3 regions of the Geobacillus lituanicus genome follow, and region 3 is predicted to be linked to each of the others. Evidence: riboswitches for the same ligand, from Rfam matches in the RefSeq annotation. Region 3 holds a riboswitch; each other region holds the start of a gene.

Region 1 (7,659 bases), 1.2 Mb from region 3:
GATCGACAGCGCCAAACGAAAGCGGCGGCCGCCAAAGACCAACACCATCACAAGCGCCGTCAGCCGCGCTGGAATGTAGTTGAGCGCATCGTCCAGCCGCGCGGCCGCCCAGCCAAATTCGCGATACTTCTCATTTTTGTAGCCAATCATGGAATCACACGTGTTCACCGCCCGGTACAATAACGCGAGCGGCGCACCACCCAAGGCCGCATAAAAGAGCGGAGCGGTGATGCCGTCGCTCGTGTTTTCCGCCACCGTCTCCACGCAGGCGCGGGTGATGCCGGCTTCATCGAGCCGCTCGGTGTCGCGGCCAACGATCATCGACAGCGCGCGGCGCGCCGCAGGAAGATCGCCTGCTTCCAGCGGCCGGCGCACGTCCTCAGCCGCCTCAGCGAGGCTTTTCGTCGCAATGGCGGTGAAAATGAGGGCCGCCTCGATCGCCACCCCTACGTATACGGACAGCGCGTAGCCCACATAAACAATGAACGCCGATATCCCGTAAACAGCGGCCAACACGACCGCCACGGCCGCCGCCCCTTTCGTCCGCCGCTTTGTTCCTTGATTCCAGCGGCAATCAAGCCACGCAATCATCATTCCCATCCCGCGCACCGGATGCGGCAGCCAGCGCGGATCGCCCACGAGGGCATCGAGAAACAGCGCCAACGTCAATGCGGCCAAATGGGTCATCGCCGTTTCCTCCGCTTCTCCCAGCGGCCAAGCGCCTCAACTGTTGCCTCATACACAAGCCGGCCGAGCGCCCGGCCAAGCTCCGTCGCCGTTCCGGCATAGGCAAAGACCTGCCCGGTTTGCGTCGCCGCCACAGCGAGCGAATCGGTCGACGTACCGGTGGCAAGCGTCCCGGTTTCCGGGTCGCAAACCGAACAGTCGGCGAGCGCTTTTGCCTTCGCTTCTGTCGCTGTCATCACCGCCTGGACAAACGCTGCTTCCGTCAGCACTCCGTCAATGACCACCACCATGTTGATCGTCCCCGGTCTTGCCGCTAGCGGCTGATGCTGCCACGCCCGAGCGGCATCGACGGCATTGCCGACGCCAGCGGTCGCCATGACCGCAACCGAAAACGCTTCCCCTTCTTTCTGAAGCCAAACAGCATCCCGGACATCAACCGCCGTCATCATGCCGACCGTTCGTTCCGGCGGAAACCCGTGCTGCTCCAAATAGCGGCGCATGTCTCCTTCCGCATCACTGCAATCGTAATCCAACCCGACTTGGCGGTTGACAAAATGGGTCGCCCATTGAAATCCGGCGCCGATCAATGCCGAGGACAGGACGCGAAGCGGCGCGGCCGCAGTAAGCACAGCGGCGTCATCAAGAAAGGAAAGCCGCAGCCCGCCGACCGGCGATTCCCCTTGCTTCTTGTTCGGCATGAACGAAAACATCGGCGTTGCCGACGCCGGATGGGCCAGACGCACAATCGGCGCGGCAAACACTTCCTCAAGCAACGCCGGCGTCATGACATCCGCAGGGGCGCCGAGCGCGGCTATTTTCCCTTTGTTCAGCACGAGCACCCGATCGCAATACAAGCTCGCCGCATTCATATCGTGGAAAACGGCGACGACCGTCAAGCCGCGGGCGTGCGCCGCTTCGGCGAGCCGGTCCAAAAGCCGGACTTGGCCGCTCACATCCATATGGTTCGTCGGCTCATCGAGCAAGAGCAGCTTGGGCTCTTGGGCGAGTGCGCGGGCCAAATAGGCGCGCTGCCGCTCGCCGCCGCTCAATCGTTCGAGCGGTTCATCGATTTTCCCCGTCAGGCCGACGGCCGCAAGCGCGTCTCGGAGGGCGGCTTCATCGTCCTCCGTCCACGTCGGAAAGAAGCCGCGCTGATGAGGATAGCGGCCGAGCGCCACCGTTTCCCTCACCGTATAGCCGGGCGCCGCCTCCGCTGTCTGCGGCAAGACGGCGGCCATCCGCGCCCATTGCTTCGCAGACAGCGCCGAGAGCTTTCGGCCATCGATGACGATCTCCCCGCTTGCCAGCGGCAGCTCTTTGCTGATGAGTTTGATCAAAGTCGTTTTCCCGCTGCCATTCGGCCCTAAGATGCCGAATATTTCGCCTTTTTCCACGGCAAACGTCACACCATCAAGCACTTGTTGCTGCCCGTATCGATGCGATACGGCCCGCACCTCGAGCATCGTCATCCCATCTTTCGTTTCGTTTTTCGGAAAAACAAGACGGCAAACAGCGGAGCGCCGATCAGCGACGTAATGACGCCGATCGGCAGTTCGCGCGGTTCAATGATCGTCCGCGCCGCCACATCGGCAAGCACAAGAAACGCACCGCCGTACAAGAGCGACAGCGGCAACAGCACCCGGTAGTTCGGCCCGCACACAAGCCGAACCATATGCGGAACGACAAGCCCGACAAAGCCGATCGTCCCTGACACCGACACCGCCGCGCCGGTGAGCAGCGCCGCCGCCGTCAAAATGATGACTTTTCGGCGCGTAACATCAACGCCGACATGAAGCGCCGCCGCCTCGCCAAAGGCAAACGCGTTCAACTCGCGGCTGTTGGCGATGAGCACTGCGGCCCCAACGAGAAAAAACGGCAGCAACAGCCCGCTGTATTTCCAGCCGCGCATCGCCACGCTCCCCATCAGCCATGAGATGATTTGCCGCAATTCTTCCCCGGTCAACGCGATCATAAGCGAAATGAACGCGCTGAAAAACGCGCCGAAGATAATGCCGGCTAAAATGATCGTCTCAACCGACATGCGCCGCTCCACAGCGCGAGTGAACGCCAACACGGCGGCAAGCGTCGCCATGCCAAACAAGATGCTCACGACCGGCAGCGTAAACGTGCCAAAGAACGGCCATTGCCAGCCGAGAAAGATGACGAGCACCGCCCCGACCGACGCGCCGGACGAGACGCCGAGCGTGTACGGATCGGCGAGCGCATTTTTTAACAGCCCTTGAAACGCGGCCCCGGCCAGCGCCAATGACGCCCCGACCAAAAACGCAAGCACGACGCGCGGCAAGCGGATCGCCATCACGATCGGCACCCAATCAGCTGGAATGTGGCGAGGCAGCGCCGCTCCGAACCATTCAGCCGCCAAAATGCGGACAATAGAAGAAAAGGGAATCGACAGCGATCCTGTCGATACCCCTACGAGAAGCGATAACACGGCCGCGGTGACGGCCAATATATACATCCACATTTTACTTGAACACATCCGGGTAAATGGCTTTGGCAAGTTCCTCGACCCCTTCGACAAGGCGCGGACCCGGGCGGCTTACTAAGTCGGTGTTGACGTCATACACCCGCTTGTTTTTCACCGCCGGCACGTCTTTCCAAGCGGCGCGCGCAAACACTTGCTTCGCTCCGCCGTATGTCGTGATGATGACATCCGGCTTATAGGCCACGGCTTTTTCTTCCGTCACCATCGGCCAGCCTTCCAAGCTGCCGGCGACGTTTTTCGCCGAAATCACTTGAAGCATCTCATCCATAAACGTCCCTTTGCCGGCCGTATAAATTTGCGGCGGCGGCGACACTTCAATCCAGACGTTCGCTTGTTTGTCCGCCGGGATTTGTTTCGCTTTTTCTTTGATTTTCGCAAGCTTCTCTTTCATCTCATCAATCACTTGCTTCGCTTTGTCTGTCGTCCCGGTCGCTTTGCCGATCAAGTCGATGGACGCATATACATCGTCGAACGACTTCGCGTCATTGACGACAAGCACGGTAATGCCGGCGTCTTTCAATTGCTTGAGGCCATCGCGCGAGTTATGGGCGCTTGACGCGTGGGCCAAGACGAGATCCGGTTTGAGCGAAATGATTTTCTCGACGTTGAATTCCATGCCGCCGATTTTCGTTTTCGTTTTGACGTCTTCCGGATAATTGTCAAAATCGCTGACGCCGACGATCTTATCGCCCAACCCCAACGCATAGGCGATTTCCGTATTGCTTGGGATGAGCGAGACGATCTTTTTCGGTTCCGCTTTGATCGTGACATCCTCGCCAAGCCCGTCTTTCACCGTCACTGGAAACGCCGCTTGTTCCGTTTTCGGTTCTTCTTTTTTCGCAGGCTCGGTGCTGCCATTCGCCCCGCCACAGCCGACGAGCACGGCGGCCAAAAGGAAGAACACCGCCACCACCGCCGGCCATGTCCAACGTTTCATCCGTCATTCCCCCTTCGATGATGTATGTACAACAAAAAAGCCCATTCCGTCCGAACGGGGAATGAGCGCGAAACAGACCGCCAATGGGCACAGCAATGCCCTATGCGACTGTTTCCGCGTCTCACCCCCCGAAGATTCGGAAACTGCGGCAAGCAAGGCAGGTCTACTGGCTCATGCTTCATCCTACTCTGAAGCCTTCCCGTACGGAAAACAGCGCAAGCCATCTGTCCGTACAGTGGCGATTTCATTTCGTCCGCATTGACAGTTGCGGGGACAGCTCCGGATTCCCACCGGATTCCCTATTAAGCCGTTTCGGCGCCTTGCTGCGAATTGATTTAGTTATCGGATATGGACATTTTTATATTAAAGCAAGGCCTGGCATTTGACAACTATGAATTTACAGCACTTCACCTTCCCACTCTTGCAGACAATCGAGACGGATTCATGACCCATGCTTCATAAGGAACAGAGCATCCCCTTTTCATCGCATCGAGCACCCGCGATTTCAAATGCGGCCATGTCACATATTCATCAATATTCGACTCATCGATCAACACAAACTTCGCCTTTTGAATTTCCTCAGGCTGGGGAGAAACGTTTCCTTTCACATATGTCGCTTTAAATACAATGTTTATGATATTTTTAGTTTCATTGTAATACACGCCGCTGACCCCGATGAGACGGATGTCAACGCCAGTCTCTTCATGCACCTCGCGATGAACGGCCCGATCGAGCGGCTCGCCCGGTTCAACTTGTCCACCCGGCATTTCCCACGTATCGGAGCGGTCATAGCTTTTAACAAGCAAAACCTCTCCCGTGTCATTCGTAATATAGGCTGAAACGGTGATAATGGCTTGTTGGTGTTTATCCATCAAGCTCTCCTCCTACATCGCGGAATGATCCTAGCCCTCTCCAAACAAAACAACTTTCCAAGAATATGAATGGCGATTATGACCCATTTCCTTGCTTTAACAAATGACGATTTCAGCGCTACAATACATTTAGAGCCGCCAGACAGTTGCGCTGATACCAAGAACAAGATCGCCGTATATTGCTTTTGAATTTCCGCTTGATCCGTTGTAAAATGAAGACGCTCTTGTATGGGATTTCTCCTTTCTAATGTTAGGTGAGCACTTTCATTTTAAAAGGAAATTTTCATACAAGGACTATTTTTATGCTCGTCTGATTTTATCTAGCACCACGGGTTTAAAATAATCTCGTTTTAGAATAGAGTATATAGCCATATCCCTAAATTTACCTTTAATATACCAATGTTCTCTCATAACCCCTTCAAATTGCATCCCTAACTTTTGTAAAACTCTTAAAGATTGAACGTAACTATTCACCCCAGTGCTAGTGTATAAAAAAGCCCAGCACAAATAGGGCATTTCGGTCATAGAAAATGCCCTAGGTAGCGGAAAGAACTCGATCGATCGTTTCGCCTGCCAACAGAAGACATAACGAATCCCACACGTTTTTTTCGTGTTTCGTCAGTGTGGAAACGATGCTTCTTGCGATGCAAAACGACTGCGCGAATGTTTCTTCGCGAAACGTACCCGAAATGTTCTCTTTGACTTTGACCATGCGAAGATCGCGTTCGGCTTGGTTGTTATCAAAGGGAACATGTACTTCACGTAAGAAACGCAGCGCTTCTTCCTTTCGTTTTTGAAGGCGTCGAACAAAAGCGAGTGCTTTTTTCGGAAGAGGCGTCATCGTTTCTAATCGGTGTTGTGCTCTTTCTAGGATGCGATCATACACTCGTTCCCACCGTCTCGCTTCTTCTTCGGAAAGTGCACCGTGATGGGCTTCGACGGCTTGCTTGGCGGCTAACAGAAACGTGGTCATGCGCATCGCCCACGTATGCCCCTGTTCGATGAATCCTTTTAACTCACGCAAATGGTGGGCATGACAAAGGGCATGGGTGGCATGTGTGTATTTCGGATATGTACCGAACGCATCGTGCATCATCGTCCCTTCATATCGGGGAAGAATCCCGATATCATCGGTCGCTTTTTTTCCACGAGAAGCGTGAGGAGCCAAGTATGTATATCTCGATGTACACGCGACATGCACCCATGCGAGTTTCCCATTGATGCGCAAACTCGTTTCATCGACATGCAGGATGTTGGATTCAAGTAAGGCGTCTTCGATGATGTCCATATTTGATTCCAACGATTCGCGTCCTCGTTTCACCATATTGGCAAGAGTTCCCGTACTAATCGAGTGTTGATATAACGCTTCGATTGTATCACTTAAACGCTTGTACGGGATCAATTGGATATGATGTAAATAAACAACGAGCGCCGTGAGCCGTGGACCGTATTGCACATGATTCGTGACATGGGATGGGAATTCGGCTTGTTGCACGCATCGACAATGTGGACACGATTTCACTTCACGTTCATGTTGTGTCACCTCGATCGCCACAGGAGGGACATCAAACACTTGACGGATATCGACTTTGAACGGTTTGACTTCACGCAAAGAAGCTCCACATCCTTGACACGTATGCACACGGTGGACGACACGATGATGTGGATGTTCCACTTGACGGAGCGTCTTCCCCTCATGTCCCTCTTGCCCACCAGGCTTTTTGCCAGACGGCTCGCGGGAGGAACGCTTTTTCTCAAAACGGTCAGAAGATGGGGGCAAATGGCTATTGGAGCTGTTTTTTTTCGTGCGTGCTTCCAGCTCTTGAACACGGTACTTCAGTTGTTCATTTTCTTTGCGTAGTTGTTTGTTTTCTTTCAACAGTTGCTCAATGACTTGTTGTTGGTGAGTAATGAGCTGCTTTTGTTGTTGGACTTTGCCGATTAAGCCCTCAACTGTAAATACAGCTTGTTGTACCGTCAACATGTGATTCACCTCCTTGTCTATCAGTATTCACATCATAGACAAGGAAAGAAGAAAATATTCAGCTCACTTTATGATGTGGCTGAATAGTTACGTATGATGAGGTCTCCAAGGTAAATATTTGCAGTTTTCCGGATTTGACGCATAATCAAGTGAACTACCCCCACTTAATTTTCTAGCGAAAATTTGAAGTGGGGGCTTCCAAAGAAGTTTGACTGCTTCAAGCAATCCTTATTCTTTGAGGCGTGTCCACTTCGCCGCTAGAGCATAAGACACTCAGGTCTACAGCTTTACTTTTCTTTAAGATGTTTAATGCGCCATTGACATCAGCATTAATTAGTTTGCCAGACTTTGTTCGATACAAGCCGCGCTTAATACGTTTGCCGCTGAACTTATATTCTTTTGGATTGTCGGCATTATATTCAGGAATCTCATCGCCGTCAAAAAAGCTGGCTTGAGACGTATAGGATTCTTCCTGTTTCAAGAATTCAATGCCGTAAAATTCACAAAGATATTCTAGTTTTTCTTTTATGTTACCGAGAGGAATATTGACAAAGTTTTGATTTGTCTTTTTTCCTAGATTCATATTGCGTTGCCATGTTTCCGCATAGCCAATGACAAGTTTGCCAATTTGATTTTCAATACAGTAGTTAATGATGTAACGGCAAGTCTTGTT
Region 2 (7,659 bases), 870 kb from region 3:
CGCCGCCTGGAGGGGTGAAGATCGACTCAAACCACGGCCGGTAATGCGGGTTGAGCGTTTGAATGGCTTTTTCCGCCTGATCGTCCGTTCCACCGAATTCCGATCCGCGCGCCCACCAAAGAGGAATGATGACAAGCAAAGCAGCCAGCAACACGAGCAAGCCATTTTTCTTCATCGCATTACGCCCCCTTTTCCTTTTGGAACAGCGGAGAAGCTTGATAGGAGGAAAGCCAGTTCCAGACGATTACCGTTATGATGCCTTCCGTCACCGCCAACGGCACTTGAGTAATGGCAAAAATGCCGGCGAATTTCAAAAACGAGGCGGTGACTCCCCCATCAGGAGACGGAAACGCCAGGGCAAGCTGCAGGGACGTCATGACATATGTAGCCAAATCAGACAAACAAGCGGCAAGAAACAAAGCCGCTCGATTGGATACCGCCCCTTTTCGGCACAGTTGATACACTCCGTACGCGACGAACGGGCCGACGATCGCCATCGACATCGCATTGGCCCCAAGCGTCGTCACTCCTCCGTGGGCAAGAAGCAGCGCTTGAAAGAGAAGAACGACTGTGCCGATCACCACCATCACCCATGGTCCAAACAAAACCGAGCCGAAGCCGATCCCGGTCGGATGCGAGCTGCTGCCGGTGACGGATGGAATTTTCAACGCCGACAATACAAATGTAAACGCGCCAGCTAACGCCATCAGAAGCTTATGTTCGGGGTGCTGCTTCAGCGTATGCACAAGCCGCCGCAATCCGAACACAAAGAACGGCAAAAACAACAGCCACCAAAACAGCGCCCATTTGACAGGCAAAAATCCTTCCATAATATGCATGGCATACGCTTCATTTTCATTCGTCAACAAAAAATAGGAAACGAACAAAGCCGCCATTCCGCTCCATCGAACCGCTCTCTTCATTTATCCCTTCACTCCTTTCGCAGCATGTTCCGTTTTCCGTTTTCCGCTTGGCGCCTCCCGTTCGCCGGCTGGCGTCAACACCAATTCGCCTTCGTATTCATACGTCGCCCACTCCCGCATCGGAACCCCCTCACCCAAATGGGCGCGCACAACCTCCTTCGCCCGCTCCGGCGTCATCTGTCGATACCAGAATGCCTTGCGGATAGACGATCATCACGCACGCGTCTTGGCATCGTCCGTTGCAGCGCGTCCTTGTTGTATGGACAGCGTCGTCAAGCCCGAGACGGGCGATCTCCTCGCGCACCGCCGTTGTCACGTCATCCCCGCCATGGCGGAGGCACGTCCCTCCGTTGCAAATGAGCACATGATGCTTCATTCCCCGCAAATCCCATGTCGCCACCGAATCCCCCCTTTTTGGCTAGAATGATAGAATTTAGACGCAGACAGACGGGCAGGTTTTCGGCAAAAGAAAAAGCACCTCTACAGCAGAGGTGCAGAAAAATGTATACGAAAGCCGTAAACGGCCCAAACAGGCCCAATGCAGCCATCATTCTCCCGCACGTCTGCCTATAGTCCCGTAGGCATCCGTCCGATCCAAACAAGGCAGGTCTCCTGACTTAGGATCATCGCTTGACGGCGTCTTCCCGAAGCATCCTTCAGTGACTTGCTGCCGCAAAGCTCCCCATCACAGTGGCGGGCACCGTGCCGGATTTTCACCGGGCTTCCCTTTTCACCCAAACCCTAGAGCAGGCTTAGGCACCTTGTCTGTTTCTCGCCTATTGATCTTGTCATGGAACAAGCATCCGTTCTCATCGTAGTACAACTTGATGGCAGGCGTCAACCGTTTTTTGCCGACAAATCTTCGCGGGCGACGACAACGCCGTCGGCATCGGCGTACACGTATGCGCCCGGCTCCCAGCGGACGCCGCCGAACTCGAGCACAACGTCGCGGGCGCCTTTTCCTTCTTTTTTGCTTTTCACTGGGCACGTGCCGATCGCCATGACCCCAAGCGGCATGCGGCCGATTTCCGCCGAATCGCGAATGCAGCCGTGGATGATAACGCCGGCAAGCCCCCGGTCGCAGGCGATTTGCGCCAACCGGTCGCCTAATAGCGCCACGCGGCGCGAGCCTTTTCCATCGACCACGAGCACCGTCCCCGGCGGCACCGTCTCGAGCGCTTCACGGACAAGGACGTTGTCCTCAAACACGTCGACCGTCGCGATCGGCCCGGAAAACATCCGTTTTCCGCCGTACGATTGAAACGAAAGTTCGCACACTTGCAACTCATCTAAACATTGATCGCATAAATCAGCTGTTTTCATGATCCTCTCCCCTTTCGTTTTTTTCATTCGCCACCATTCGTCAAAATCCTGCCGACTCCACATTTTTTGCGGCGCTGCTTCTGCTCGGGCATCGGATGCGTGTCCTTGCGGGGCCGCTGAAAACGATAAAAAGATGTTCTCGTCCCCGCTTTCCGGCGAACGAAAAAACGGCCCCGCACAACATGGCGGAAGCCGTTTTGGCCGCCGGGACGAACGAGCCCCGTCCGGTGATTCAGCTGGGCTAGCTGGATTCGAACCAGCGCATCACGGAGTCAAAGTCCGTTGCCTTACCGCTTGGCTATAGCCCAACGTTTTGTTGTCGTTTACAGTATGCGGCATGATGGTGCACGTTATGCATCAACCTGAATATTCTTTTGCTTGATGTGCGACACTATCGGTACAAGCACCCTTTCCCCACTATATCACCCCGTATTCCCCTAACACTTGTTTTCCTGATATGATACTGGAAGGGGAGAGATGTCTATGCGCCGGATCACGGTTTTTCGCTTCTATCTTTGCGCATTGTTTTTGTTATCGCTGCCGATCGTCTTAGCGGCCGCGGCTGCCTGGCAGCCACCCAGCCAGCCGAAAACCACCGTCATCGCCCACCGCGGCGCGTCCGGACACGCGCCGGAGCATACGCTCTCATCCTACCGCCTCGCCGCCCGCATGAATGCCGATTATATCGAAGTCGATGTGCGCGCAACGAAAGACGGGAAGCTCGTTGTCCTGCATGATGCGACGCTCGCCCGGACGACAAATGTCGAAACGGTTTACCCGCACCGGTCGCCATGGCGGGTCAGCGATTTTTCATTGCGTGAGCTCAAAAAATTGGATGCCGGATCGTGGTTCGATCCACGCTTTGCCGGCGAATGCGTTCCGACGCTTGATGAGGTGGTTCGGATGCTGAAAGCGGAACGTGTAAACGTTCCGTTGTACGTCGAAACGAAACAGCCCGGCATCGAACGGGCGGTCGCCCGCCTATTGCAAAAACACGGCGTTCTCCAGCGCGGAAGCGTCATGTTTCAATCGTTCCATCCAGAAAGTTTGCAGGCGCTCCGCCCGCTCATCCCGCGCGGCGTCCCGCTCATTCAATTGGTCGGCGAAAAGGAAGCGCGAAGTGGCCGCGACGAGCTGTTGCAACAAATCGCCGTCTATGCCGATGGCATCGGCTTGCCGCTCTCAGCCGTCACCGAAGAGTGGGTGCGCGCCGCCCATGGCCGCGGGCTCATGGTTCACGTCTATACCGTCAATGAACCACACGATCTCGCTCGCCTATGCGCCATGGGCGTGGACGGTGTGTTCACCGATTATCCAGACCGCCCTGGCCGCATTGCCGCCTGCCGTCGTTTGCCCCGTCATTGACCCGCCTTCAGGGAGCCAGGGGGAACTCATTCTTTACATAATGTTATGACGGTTAATAAAAACGAAAATCGTTCCCATTTGATCCGATTCGGTTCATCATTTGAGAAAAAGGAGGTCAGATCGGCGGTCCGCCATCGGTCCGCTTTTTCGCCAAACCTCCCGTCCCCCACTCGTGTTGCTTTCGTCATCGCTTCGGAAACTGAAACGATAATTTCTTCTCGTTTTCATCCCAAACGAGTATGGCGTCAAACGTTTTCTCGCCTTTTTTGAATCCTTTGATGACATTCGTTTTTCCTTGAGAAAGCAGTTTTTTCACATTGGCCGCCGAAATCGATTTGCCGAGAATGCGTTTGGAAATCGTAAACGGGCATTTTGTTTTCGCGTACTGGTCGCAACCGTACAACGTTCCTTTGTCGACGACGGTCCCGCCGCAAAGCGGGCACGGTCCAAGCTTCTCGCCCATCGTTTTTTTCTTCCTTGTCCGTTGGATCGAGGCGGTGTCAACCCCTCTGAAATTCCAATTCGGCGCAGCGGCGATGGCGTCAGCGACCACTTTTTGCGCCAACTTTTTCACCTGTTCCATAAAGGCAGCGGGAGAGGCGCTCCCTTCGCCGATTTCGCTTAAGCGCTGCTCCCATTTCGCCGTCATTTCCGGCGAGGCGAGAATCGTGCCGCCGAGCGCCTCGATCAATACTTTCGCCTTGTCGGTCGCATATACGAGGTTGTTTTTCACTTCAATATACTTCCGCTCTTTCAGCATGGTAATGATCGCCGCCCTTGTTGCTTCCGTGCCAAGCCCTTCCGTTTTGGCGAGCACTTTTTCCAGTTCCTCATCGTCCAAAAATTTTCCCGCCGTTTTCATCAAGGTGATGAGTTCGCCTTCGGTATACCGTTTCGGCGGCTCGGTCTTCCCTTCTTTCACCTTGACAGCGGCCGCTTCCCCCGCCTCCCCTCGCTCAAGGAGAGGCAGCGCAGCATCTTTCTCCTCCTCATGCGGGCGGATGACCGCGCGCCATCCTTCCTCGACGACTTGTCTTCCTTTCGAAACAAAGCGGGCCCGGCCGTCAACGAGCGTCGTGACGGTCGTATAATCGATGACCGCCGCCTGATGGTGGGCGGCAATTAGGCGGCGGACGACCAAATCGTACACCTTCCGTTCGTCGGCTGACAGCTTCTCGGGATCCACCACTTGCTCGGTCGGGATAATGGCGTAATGGTCCGTCACCTTTTTCTCGTTTACATAACGTTTATTCTGTAAAATCGACGGCTGCGGCAACGGAAAATACGAAGCGTACGCCGGAAACGAGGACAGCTTTTGCAAAATGGCAGGGAACGTTTCCGCTTCCCCTTTCGTCACATGCATCGAATCGGAACGAGGATACGAAACGATCCCTTTTTGGTAGAGTGACTGCAGCACATCAAGCGTCTTTTTCGGCGAGAAGCGATACAACTTGTTCGCTGTCGCTTGCAGCGTCGATAAGTTGAACAACAGCGGCGGCTGATACGTTTTCCGCTCCGTGCGGACGTCGGCGACTTCCGCTCCTTTTCCTTGGCAAAAGGCAGCGATCTTTTTCGCCATCTCCTCGTCCTTGAGGCGCGTTTGGCCGTTTTCATCCGTCCATTTTCCTTCATAGCGCTTATCGCCGATGACAAACGAAGCGACGACTTCCCAAAACGGTTCAGGGCGGAACTGCTCAATTTCCCGCTCACGCCGGACGATCAGCGCCAATGTCGGCGTCTGCACGCGCCCGACGGAAAACACATCGTTCATCCCGCGCTCCTTCAGCAAGAGGCTGTACACGCGCGAGGCGTTCATGCCGACGAGCCAATCCGCGCAGGCGCGAGCGTACGCTTCCTCATAGAGCGGGCGCGTCGTCCGTTCATCAAGCAGGCGGCGGAACCCTTCCTCGATCGCCTTCGGGGTCAAGGACGACAGCCAAAGCCGCTTGATCGGCTTGTTGACGCCGCTTAGGCGGATGAGGTTGCGCACAATGAGCTCCCCTTCGCGCCCCGCGTCGCCGGCATGGATGATTTCCGTCACTTCCGGCTTTCGCAACAGTTCCTTGACCACTTGAAACTGTTTCGCCTTCGCTTTTTCGATCTCATACTCAAACCGTTCCGGGATGATCGGCAACGTGCCGAGCGTCCACCGCTTCCACTCCGGCCGATACCGCTCCGGCGGGGCGAGCTGGAACAAATGCCCGATCGCCCATGTCATATACGCCCCGTCGGGAAACAAGTCATTCGGCAAAATTTCGATATAGCCTTGCCGTTTTTTCGTCCGAAAAATTGAGGCGAGCGTCGCCCCTTGGTCCGGCTTTTCTGCGATAATGACCTTCATCGTCCTCTCCCCTTACGGCACATCATGCCCCATGGAGCTTTGTAAGATAGCGAACCATTGCTCGCGGGAAAGCGGAAGCGACAACGCCCGCACCGCCCGCTCGATGCGTTCTTGTTTCCCCGAGCCGACAATCGGCATCATCCGCGCTGGATGAACGAGAAGCCACGCGTACAACACTTCGTCGATCGTCTCAGCGCCCACCTCACCCCGCACTTGTTCAAGCGTCCCGCGCAACCGCACCGCCCGGTCATCGTCAGCGGAAAAAATCGCCCCGCCGGTGAGCGGCGACCATACCATTGGCGGAATGCGCTTCTCAAGGCAAAGGTCAACGGTGCCGTCTTCAAGATTTTCCAACCGATACGCCGATACTTCGATTTGGTTGGTCACGAGCGGAAACGGCAAATACGACTGAAGCATTTCCCACTGCGAACGTTTAAAGTTGGAAACGCCAAAATAGCGCACTTTTCCATCCTGCTTGAGTTGGAGAAACGCCTCGGCCACCTCTTCCGGGTTCATAAACGGATCCGGGCGGTGGATAAGCAATACATCAATATAATCGGTATGGAAGTGTCGAAGGGATTGCTCAACCGAAGCGATGATATGATTTTTGCTTGTATCGTATAATTTCATCCCGTACTTCGATGGCAGCTTGATGCCGCATTTCGTCACGATCTCGATCTGACCGCGCAAGCTTGGCTTTAACGCCAGTGCTTCGCCAAAGCGCGATTCACACGTATAGTCGCCGTAAATATCAGCATGGTCAAACGTCGTAATGCCGCGCTCAAGACAAAATTCAATGAGCCCGAGCAGCTGCTCGCGCGAATAGCCCCAGTCCGCAAGCCGCCAACAGCCGTGAATGAGGCGGGAAAACGTCAAATCGTCCGCCAACCGAATTCGTTCCATTGATTGTCTCCCTTTCTTTATTTTTGGCTAAAATCGTTCCGCTTGCGCATACTACCAACAAGAGGAAAAAACGGAAAGGACGTGATGATATGAAGCGCTGGCTTCTTGGGCTCGCCGCTGTGCTTCTTTTCGCCTCCCCATGGCCGGCATCAGCCGCCGAAACCGCATACGAATGGAACCTAGCCGACATTTATCCATCCGAAGCCGAGTGGATGCACGACTACAAGGCGGTGCAAAACGCCTTGCCGAAACTGGCGGCGTTTGAAGGAAAACTCGATAATGCAAAGACGATCGCCAAACTGTTCGCCCTCAACGAACAAACGGCCCGCAAGCTCGAAAAACTGTCGCTTTACACCCATTTAAAACGCGATCTGAACATTGAAGACGAGGCAGCGGCCCGGCTTGGGGCAAAAGTGGAAGCGCTCGCCGCCCAATATGCGGCGAAAACAGCGTTTATCGAGCCGGAACTGCTCGCCCTTCCAGAGCGGACGCTCAGGAAGCTCCAAAAAAGCAAACCGCTGAAAGCGTACCGCTATTACTTCCATGAGTTGCGTGAGCAAAAGCCGCATACGCTCACGAAACGCGAAGAACAGCTGCTCGCGAAACTATCGCCGGCGCTCGGCGAGGCGGAGAACATTTATGACCACGCCGCCCGCGGCGATTACGAGCCGCCATCTGTCACGATGCCGAACGGAAAAACGGTGACATTGACCGACGACCAATACGCCGCCATGCTCGAGCACCCGGACCGCCGCTATCGAAAGGCGGCGTTTGAAGCGAAAGCCAAAAGTTATGAAGCCATGG
Region 3 (7,659 bases):
CAATAAGCCGAGCGCTATTTTAGCACGATCGGCTTATTTTTTCCCATGCAACCGCTCCCACCTACTTTCTCTCATTGCCTGACTCTTTACGCCATGGTATGATGGTGAGAAATACAAAAAACGGAGGGGATGCCTATGAGAACGGTCACCTTAACCGACGTCTTTGCCCATCCGATTGCGCAAAAATATTTAAAACGATCCGGCCTCGCCCATGCCATCACCGCGGCGTACCATGCCTACCACCTTGCCCTCCGCCACGGAGTGAACGTCGACTTGGCGACAAAAGCGGCACTGCTTCATGATATCGGCCATTACACATGGTACAAAAACGGCCGTTGGGACTACGAACAATACCGGCAAAACGACATCCATGCCATCAAAGGGGCCGAGCGCGCCCATAAGCTGCTGATCCGCCTTGGCGAACATCCGCAAAACGCTAAGGAAATTGCCCTGGCGATTTTGCTTCATACCGATTCCTACCTTCCAGAAGGAGAATGGAAACGAACGCCGCTCCAAGCCATCGTCAAATGGGCCGACGAAGCCGACGAGGAGCCCGGCGGCCGCCACCATTATCGAACGATCAGCGACGACTTAGCGTGGAAAAAAATCCGCCAGCTCGACGAACTCGTCAGCCGTCAGCACGCCCAAAAGTGGCTCGGAGATATCATTTGAACAGTTGCTTTAATGTCGTCATTTCCCGTAAACAGGAAACGAGATATCGCCACAAACCATGTCTGCTCTGAACGGAAGCAGCTCACCCTTGAATCAGGTGGGCTGCTCGCGCGCCAGCAACACCAAGTCCCATCCCCATTGAATGATACATCGTTCGCTCACATTTCAAGACTGCTTGGCATCATCTGTCCTGCTAAAACGCCCGCTGCTGTTCGTTCAAAACTCATATTTCGCAATCTTTGCATAATATACAAAAAACAACCTCAATATTCACATAAAAATAAATGTTTTTCCAAATATTGTAAAATAACTAATTTTTATTCGTTAAAATCAGGCTTACTTTGAATTTTTATTCAGGGTGCGAAATGTAGGTCAAAAAACGGCAAGTCAAGCAAAAGGCGAACGGCCTTGCCTGACAAAAAAGCCACGCTGACCGTTGTCAAACGTGGCTTCTCTCATTTATAACTCATCAAATCCGTTGTCCACTTGCACTTTCGTATATTGGCGCGGTTTTTGCTCGAAGAAGTCTGATTTGCCGAGGTCGACTTCTTCATACGCTTTAATCCAGCGGAGCGGGTTCGTCCGATAGCCGTCAAACGGGCGGTCAAAACCGAGCTGATGAGCGCGGACGTTGGCGTAAAACTTAATGTACGCTTCCAAATCAGCCAAGTCGATGCCATCGATGTCATTCCCGATGATTTCCCCGGCCCATTCGATTTCCAGCTCTGCCGCTTTCATAAACGTGTTCCGGACGAAATCGGCAAGCTCCGGCGTCCGATACTCCGGGTATTCGTTCAACACTTCTTTGAAAATTTTCGCAAACAAATCAACATGAATGTGCTCGTCGCGGTTGATGTAATTGATCATCGTGCTCGTCGCCACCATTTTTTGCTGGCGCGCAAGGTTGTAGAAGAACGCAAACCCTGAGTAGAAAAACAGTCCTTCTAAAATGACGTCAAAAACGATGGAGCGCAACAAGTTCTCCACATTCGGCTCTTCCGCAAACGCCTTGTAGCCGTTCGTCACAAAATCGTTCCGCTTGCGCAGCGTCGGTTCGTTTCGCCAAAAGTCGAACACTTCATCTTGCTTTGCTTTCGGCACAAGGCTCGAGAGCACGTACGAATACGAATGGTTGTGAATGACTTCCTGCTGGGCAAGCATGATCATCAAGGCATTGATGCTTGGATCGGTAATGTAATCCGCCACACGTCCCGCGTAATCGGTTTGAATGCTGTCAAGCAGCGCCAACAGGCCGATGATTTTCAAAAACGCCTCCTGTTCGCGGGCGGTCAGCTGCGGAAACTGCTTCACATCTTGCGCCATATTGATTTCAAACGGCGTCCAAAAGTTGGCGAGCATTCGCTTATATTTCGCATACGCCCATGGGTAGGCAATATCGTCCCAGTTCAACACATTCGAGCAGCGGCCGTTGATGATGCCCGTCGAACGGTTCGGCGCCTCCGGATCCATAATCGGTCGTTTGACTAAGCCGATCGTCATCGTCCATTCCTTCCTTTCGTTTTCTAGTATCATGTGCGCGGCCAACCGCGGACGCCCCTCCCGCACAAGGAAGGGAAAGCCCGACCAAAGGCGTTTGTTGCGCCCCATGGTCAGCTCGCACAAGAATCGCACTCGTCGATCGTCCCCGATGTCGAACGCACGTAATACGTCGTTTTCAACCCCGACTTCCACGCCGTCAAATGCAAATCGAGCAACTCTTTTGCCTTAATCGTGTTCATGACGTAGAAGTTAAAGGAGATGGCTTGGTCGACATGGCGCTGGCGGGCGGCGTTTTGCTTGATGCTCCAACGTTGGTCGATATGGTACGCCGATTTGTAATACCATGTCGTCTGTTCGTTTAAATCCGGCACCGTAACGGGAATCTTATAATCTTTCTTTTCCTCGGCGTATACTTTTAAGAAAATGGGATCAATGCTCGCCGTGCTGCCGGCGATGATCGACGTCGAGGCGTTCGGCGCCACCGCCATCACATAGCCGTTTCGCATCCCATAGCGGGCCACATCTTGCTTCAGCCGATCCCAATCGAGTTCACCGTGGCTTTCGTAGCCGCGCCGCTCAAAATAAGCGCCCGTCTGCCAGTCCGACCCCGGAAACGCCGGGTAGCTCCCTTTCTCTTTGGCGAGCTCCATGCTCGCTTGAATCGCCAAATACGCGATCGTTTCATACAGCTCGTCGGCATAGCGGACCGCTTCCTCCGACTCCCAGCGAATGCCTTTTAACGCCAACAAATGATGCCAGCCAAAGGTTCCAAGCCCGACAGCGCGGTATTTTTGATTCGTCAGGTCGGCTTGCAGCACCGGAATATTGTTTAAATCAATGACATTATCGAGCATCCGCATTTGAATCGGGATCAGCCGCGCCAAAACGCCGTCGGTCACCGCCCGCGCCAAGTTGATCGACGATAAGTTGCAGACGACAAAATCGCCTGGGATTTTCTCAATGATGATCGTCCCGTCTTTCACATATTGCCGCTTCATCACCGTTGGGCTTTGGTTTTGCGCGATTTCCGTGCAAAGGTTGCTGCAGTAGATCATCCCGAGATGGCGATTCGGATTTTGCCGGTTCACTTCATCGCGGTAAAACATAAACGGCGTCCCCGACTCGAGCTGGCTGCGCATGATGCTTTTCATCACTTCGATCGCCGGCACTTTTTCTTTCGACAGTCTTGGTTCGTTGACACATTGCCAGTATTTCTCCCGAAAGCTGCCGCACCCTTTTTCCTCATCATAAAAATCTTCCAAGCTAAACCCCATCACCTTCCGCACTTCATGCGGATCAAACAAATACCAGTCGCCGCGCTGTTCGACTTGCTCCATGAACAAATCAGGGATGCAAACGCCGGTGAACAAATCATGCGTCCGCAGCCGTTCGTCGCCGTTGTTGAGCCGCGCATCGAGAAACGCAAAAATGTCTTTATGCCATACATCCAAATAGACGGAAATGGCTCCCTTTCGCTGTCCTAACTGATCGACGCTCACCGCTGTATTGTTCAACTGCTTCATCCACGGGATGACGCCGGAAGAGACCCCTTTGAATCCTTTAATGTCGCTGCCGCGCGAACGGATTTTGCCTAAATAGACGCCGATGCCGCCGCCCGATTTCGACAAATTGGCGATGTCGGTGTTGCTGTCATAAATCCCTTGCAAGCTGTCATCGACCGTGTCGACAAAGCAGCTCGACAGCTGGCCGTATGACTTTCCGGCATTGGCAAGCGTCGGCGTCGCCACGGTCATGTATAAGTTGCTTAACGCCCAATACGCTTCCTTCACCAACTCAAGCCGCCGCTTGGGTGGTTCATTCACCATTAGCGTCATGGCAATGACCAAAAACCGCTCCTGCGGCAATTCATACAACCGCCGCTCATAATCGCGGGCCAAATACCGGTCCGCGAGCGTGCGCAGCCCAATGTACGTAAACAGCTTGTCCTTCTCCGGATCAAGAAACGCACCGATGGCGTCGACTTCTTCTTTCGTATAACGTTCAAGCAAGAACGGGCTGTACACCCCTTGTTCCGTCAGCGCAACAAGCAGCGAGTAGAAATCGCCATACCGCTCGCGTTCATCGTACCTGCGTTGCCGCGCCGCTTCACGGTACAATTGCCGCAAATACAGCCGGGCGCACACAAACGTCCAGTCCGGCTCCTCCTCACTAATATACGACAGCCCTTCCAAAATGGCGGTTTGATACAGCTGCTCGAAGGTGACCATCTCTTTTCGGCTGAGAAGCTGCCATACACGTTCTTCATATTCCTCGAGCGACAAACGGACAAAGTCTGCCGCCGCCTGCTCCACCAACCTAGCAAACTCCTCGCGCGAAAATGATTTCTCTTTTCCTTGATCATCGACAACAATAGACTTCGTGGACACTGTCATTCGTTTCCCCTCTCCTCCATAAAAAAATCCGCTCGGGCAGGCGAGCGGATGAAACGACAGACGGAAAAAGGCAGACGAACCCCTTGTTCTTTTCCCCTATCGTTTCATCTTCTCACACCCCGAAGAACATGAAACGTTCCAAGCAAGGCAGGTCTCCTGACTCGTGCATCGTCCTACTTTGGGGCCTTCCCAGCGGCGCGCCGAACAGCTCTTGCCGCCAGTGGCCATCCCATTTCGTCCGCACATACAGTTGCGGGGGCAGTTCCGGATTCGCACCGGATTCCCTATTAAGTCCTGATGGACACCGTTGCTTAGCAGAACAATATGTAGTTGTAAAAAAAGACCTCAAAACCAATATATAGTAGTTTAGCATCCTGATGGAACAAGCATATACCAAAACCGGGAAAATTGCAAGAGCGGGAGAAAGCAAATTTTCTCTTTCGCTTCGCCAAAGGCAAGGAAACTGTCCGCACCATCGAAAAAGGCGTTCTAGGTGTCGCCCTTAGAACGCCCTGTCGTTTCCCTGCTACGCCTCCAAAACAGACGCTGGCCGCTTCTCGTTTTGTACGGATGGAGCAAAATCGTACTTCTTTTCCACATACACTTGATGCCAAACCATAAACGCCAAGACCGTCCACAGCTTGCGGCTGTGGTCCGCCTTGTGGCGGGCATGTTCATCCAGCAGCCGATAGAGCACGTCCTTATGGAACAGATGATCAGTTTCGCTTTCGTTGATGAGCTGTCTCGCCCAGTCATACATTTCGTTTTTCAGCCAGTGGCGAATCGGCACGGGGAACCCTAATTTTTTCCGGTTTAACACATGATCCGGTACGATGCCCTCGGCCGCTTTGCGCAAAATATATTTCGTCGTGCCGTTGGCTGTTTTCATGTCAGGGGCGATTTGCCTAGCAACCTCAAATACCTTTTTGTCTAAAAAGGGAACGCGCAGCTCAAGCGAATGGGCCATCGTCATTTTGTCCGCTTTGACTAAAATATCGCCCCTTAGCCATGTATGAAGATCAATATACTGCATCCGGTTGACGGGTGGGTAATGAAGCGTTTCGCGGTAAAAAGGAGCCGTCACCGCCGTATATTCGCGCCCCTCTTGGTACGTTTTGATCAACGCCGCTTTTTCCTTTTCGCTATAGATTTTCGCATTGCCGACATACCGCTCTTCAAGCGGCGTCGTGCCGCGCTCCAAAAAGCTTTTTCCTTTCATCCCGTCCGGAAGCATCTTCGCGATCACCCGCAACACCGCTTTTACGATGTTTGGCATGCGCGCAAACAGCCGCAACGACTCTGGTTCGCGGTAAATGTTGTAGCCGCCAAACAGCTCGTCTGCCCCCTCACCGGAAAGCACGACCGTGACATGTTTTCTCGCCTCACGGGCCACAAAATAGAGCGGCACAGCTGCCGGATCAGCTAATGGGTCATCCATATGCCACATGATTTTCGGCAGCTCTTCCATATACTCCTGCGGTGAGATGACATAGCTAATGTTGTCTACCCCAAGCTTCTCTGCCGTTTCTTTTGCGACATCGATTTCACTGAACCCTTCCCGCTCAAACCCGACGGAAAAGGTCTTCAGGTGCGGATGGAATTGTTTCGCGATGGCGACGATGAACGATGAATCAATGCCTCCCGACAAAAACGCACCGACCGGCACATCGCTGCGCATATGGACGTTGACCGAATCAAACAGCGCATCGCGGATTTTCTTTACAAGCTCCTCTTCCGATTGGCGAATGGGGTCGAAGGATGCCTTCCAATAACGATGAATCGTGAGCGGTTTTCCGACTTTTTTCTTGAGATAATGCCCCGGCTCCAGCTTGTAAATGCCGGCCGACATCGTCAGCGGCTCAGGGACATATTGGAATGTTAAATAATGCTGCAGGGAATCACCGTTTGGCGATTCCTGTCTGAGGGCCAGCAAGATGCTTTTCTTTTCCGAAGCGAAAAACGTGCGGTCTCCTTGCTCCGCATAAAAAAACGGCTTAATGCCGAACGGATCGCGCGCCGCAAACACCGTTTTCTCTTGCTTGTCCCAAATGACAAACGCAAACATCCCGCGCAGCTTTTCGACCGCTTTTTCTTTTTCCGCGCTGTAAAGGGCGACAATCACCTCGGTATCCGAATGCGTCGCAAACGAATATCCTTTCGCCGCCAGCTCTTCCCGCAATTCAAGATAGTTGTAAATTTCCCCGTTAAAAATGATCCAATATCGATCGTTTTCATAAGACAGCGGCTGATGTCCCGCCTCCAGATCGATGATGCTCAAACGCCGAAAACCAAAACTCACGTAGTCATCAAAAAAATACCCCTCATCGTCGGGGCCGCGATGGGTAATCAGGCGGTTCATCTCCACCAACGTTGTTTTCCATGTTTGCTCAATCGCTCTTGGGCGATCATGAATACAGCCAATAAAACCGCACATGGCGATGATTGTCCCCCCACTTTGCTAAGAAGAATCCAAAAACAACACCAAAAACCTTTTTGTTTAAAACTAAAATGATTTATACAAAGACACTTTCATTCTATCGTACACAACATCAAGTTTCAAAAACAATCTGTTTCCATTTTTTCAGGAAAACTGCTTGCAAAATTTTCAGTTTCTCATAATATTAACGATGAAATATGGAGAAAGTGTGAATTTCACCATTTTTGCACATCGATCTGTTACGATAAAAACACACACGTGTTATAAAGGAGTTGAGAATGGCTTGTTAGCGTTTATCCTTTTTTTGACTTTTCTCATCGTTTCCCTTTGTTTTGTTCTCTTGAGAAGACCTCTAAACGGGAGGATGGATCAACTGTCGCTCGGATTGTATATTTCCTGTTTCTTGCTATTGGCCGCCTCATTATCCTATTATGCAAGTTCGGCCCAGACAGGCGATGCCATCAAAGCCTTCATACAGAACAGAAACAGCAGAGAAACCAATCCGTCCCCCAGCAATCAAGCAAAGGAGGCGAATCGATCAGTTGCCTCTTCAAAGAAACAAGCGCTAAGGACATCCGTCCTGATTGACGCCCCCCTTTTGTCTCAGCTTCCGGAACTGCCGAGGGGATGCGAAGTGACCAGCTTGGCCATGCTCTT

The links. A riboswitch is a leader RNA that binds a small molecule or an ion and turns the genes downstream of it on or off. The one in region 3 is predicted to bind cobalamin.
Region 1: linked by a shared signal. The riboswitch ahead of ACR1UW_RS12300 (ABC transporter substrate-binding protein) and the one ahead of ACR1UW_RS06020 (ribonucleoside-diphosphate reductase subunit alpha) in region 3 are both predicted to bind cobalamin.
Region 2: linked by a shared signal. The riboswitch ahead of ACR1UW_RS10455 ((2Fe-2S) ferredoxin domain-containing protein) and the one ahead of ACR1UW_RS06020 (ribonucleoside-diphosphate reductase subunit alpha) in region 3 are both predicted to bind cobalamin.

Annotation. Positions count from the first base shown of each region.
Region 1 covers NZ_CP194773.1:2,412,166-2,419,824, forward strand. Annotated here, with positions in the region: gene cbiB (adenosylcobinamide-phosphate synthase CbiB) at 1-687, opposite strand, end outside; gene ACR1UW_RS12290 (adenosylcobinamide amidohydrolase) at 684-2,156, opposite strand; gene ACR1UW_RS12295 (FecCD family ABC transporter permease) at 2,153-3,187, opposite strand; gene ACR1UW_RS12300 (ABC transporter substrate-binding protein) at 3,174-4,130, opposite strand; cobalamin riboswitch at 4,270-4,468, opposite strand; gene ACR1UW_RS12305 (NUDIX hydrolase) at 4,538-5,005, opposite strand; partial or broken gene ACR1UW_RS12310 (IS982 family transposase) at 5,051-5,232, opposite strand; gene ACR1UW_RS12315 (IS66-like element ISGst1 family transposase) at 5,538-6,986, opposite strand; gene ACR1UW_RS12320 (RNA-guided endonuclease InsQ/TnpB family protein) at 7,204-7,659, opposite strand, start outside.
Region 2 covers NZ_CP194773.1:2,054,720-2,062,378, forward strand. Annotated here, with positions in the region: gene ACR1UW_RS10445 (energy-coupling factor ABC transporter substrate-binding protein) at 1-175, opposite strand, end outside; gene ACR1UW_RS10450 (energy-coupling factor ABC transporter permease) at 180-923, opposite strand; partial or broken gene ACR1UW_RS10455 ((2Fe-2S) ferredoxin domain-containing protein) at 924-1,323, opposite strand; cobalamin riboswitch at 1,509-1,702, opposite strand; gene rraA (ribonuclease E activity regulator RraA) at 1,761-2,246, opposite strand; tRNA gene ACR1UW_RS10465 (tRNA-Gln) at 2,483-2,554, opposite strand; gene ACR1UW_RS10470 (glycerophosphodiester phosphodiesterase family protein) at 2,730-3,611, shown strand; gene ACR1UW_RS10475 (DNA topoisomerase III) at 3,796-5,952, opposite strand; gene ACR1UW_RS10480 (aldo/keto reductase) at 5,965-6,855, opposite strand; gene pepF (M3 family oligoendopeptidase) at 6,945-7,659, shown strand, end outside.
Region 3 covers NZ_CP194773.1:1,188,436-1,196,094, reverse strand. Annotated here, with positions in the region: gene ACR1UW_RS06035 (2Fe-2S iron-sulfur cluster-binding protein) at 1-6, shown strand, start outside; gene ACR1UW_RS06030 (HD domain-containing protein) at 136-672, shown strand; gene ACR1UW_RS06025 (ribonucleotide-diphosphate reductase subunit beta) at 1,132-2,172, opposite strand; gene ACR1UW_RS06020 (ribonucleoside-diphosphate reductase subunit alpha) at 2,283-4,565, opposite strand; cobalamin riboswitch at 4,695-4,890, opposite strand; gene asnB (asparagine synthase (glutamine-hydrolyzing)) at 5,092-6,999, opposite strand; gene ACR1UW_RS06010 (C39 family peptidase) at 7,286-7,659, shown strand, end outside.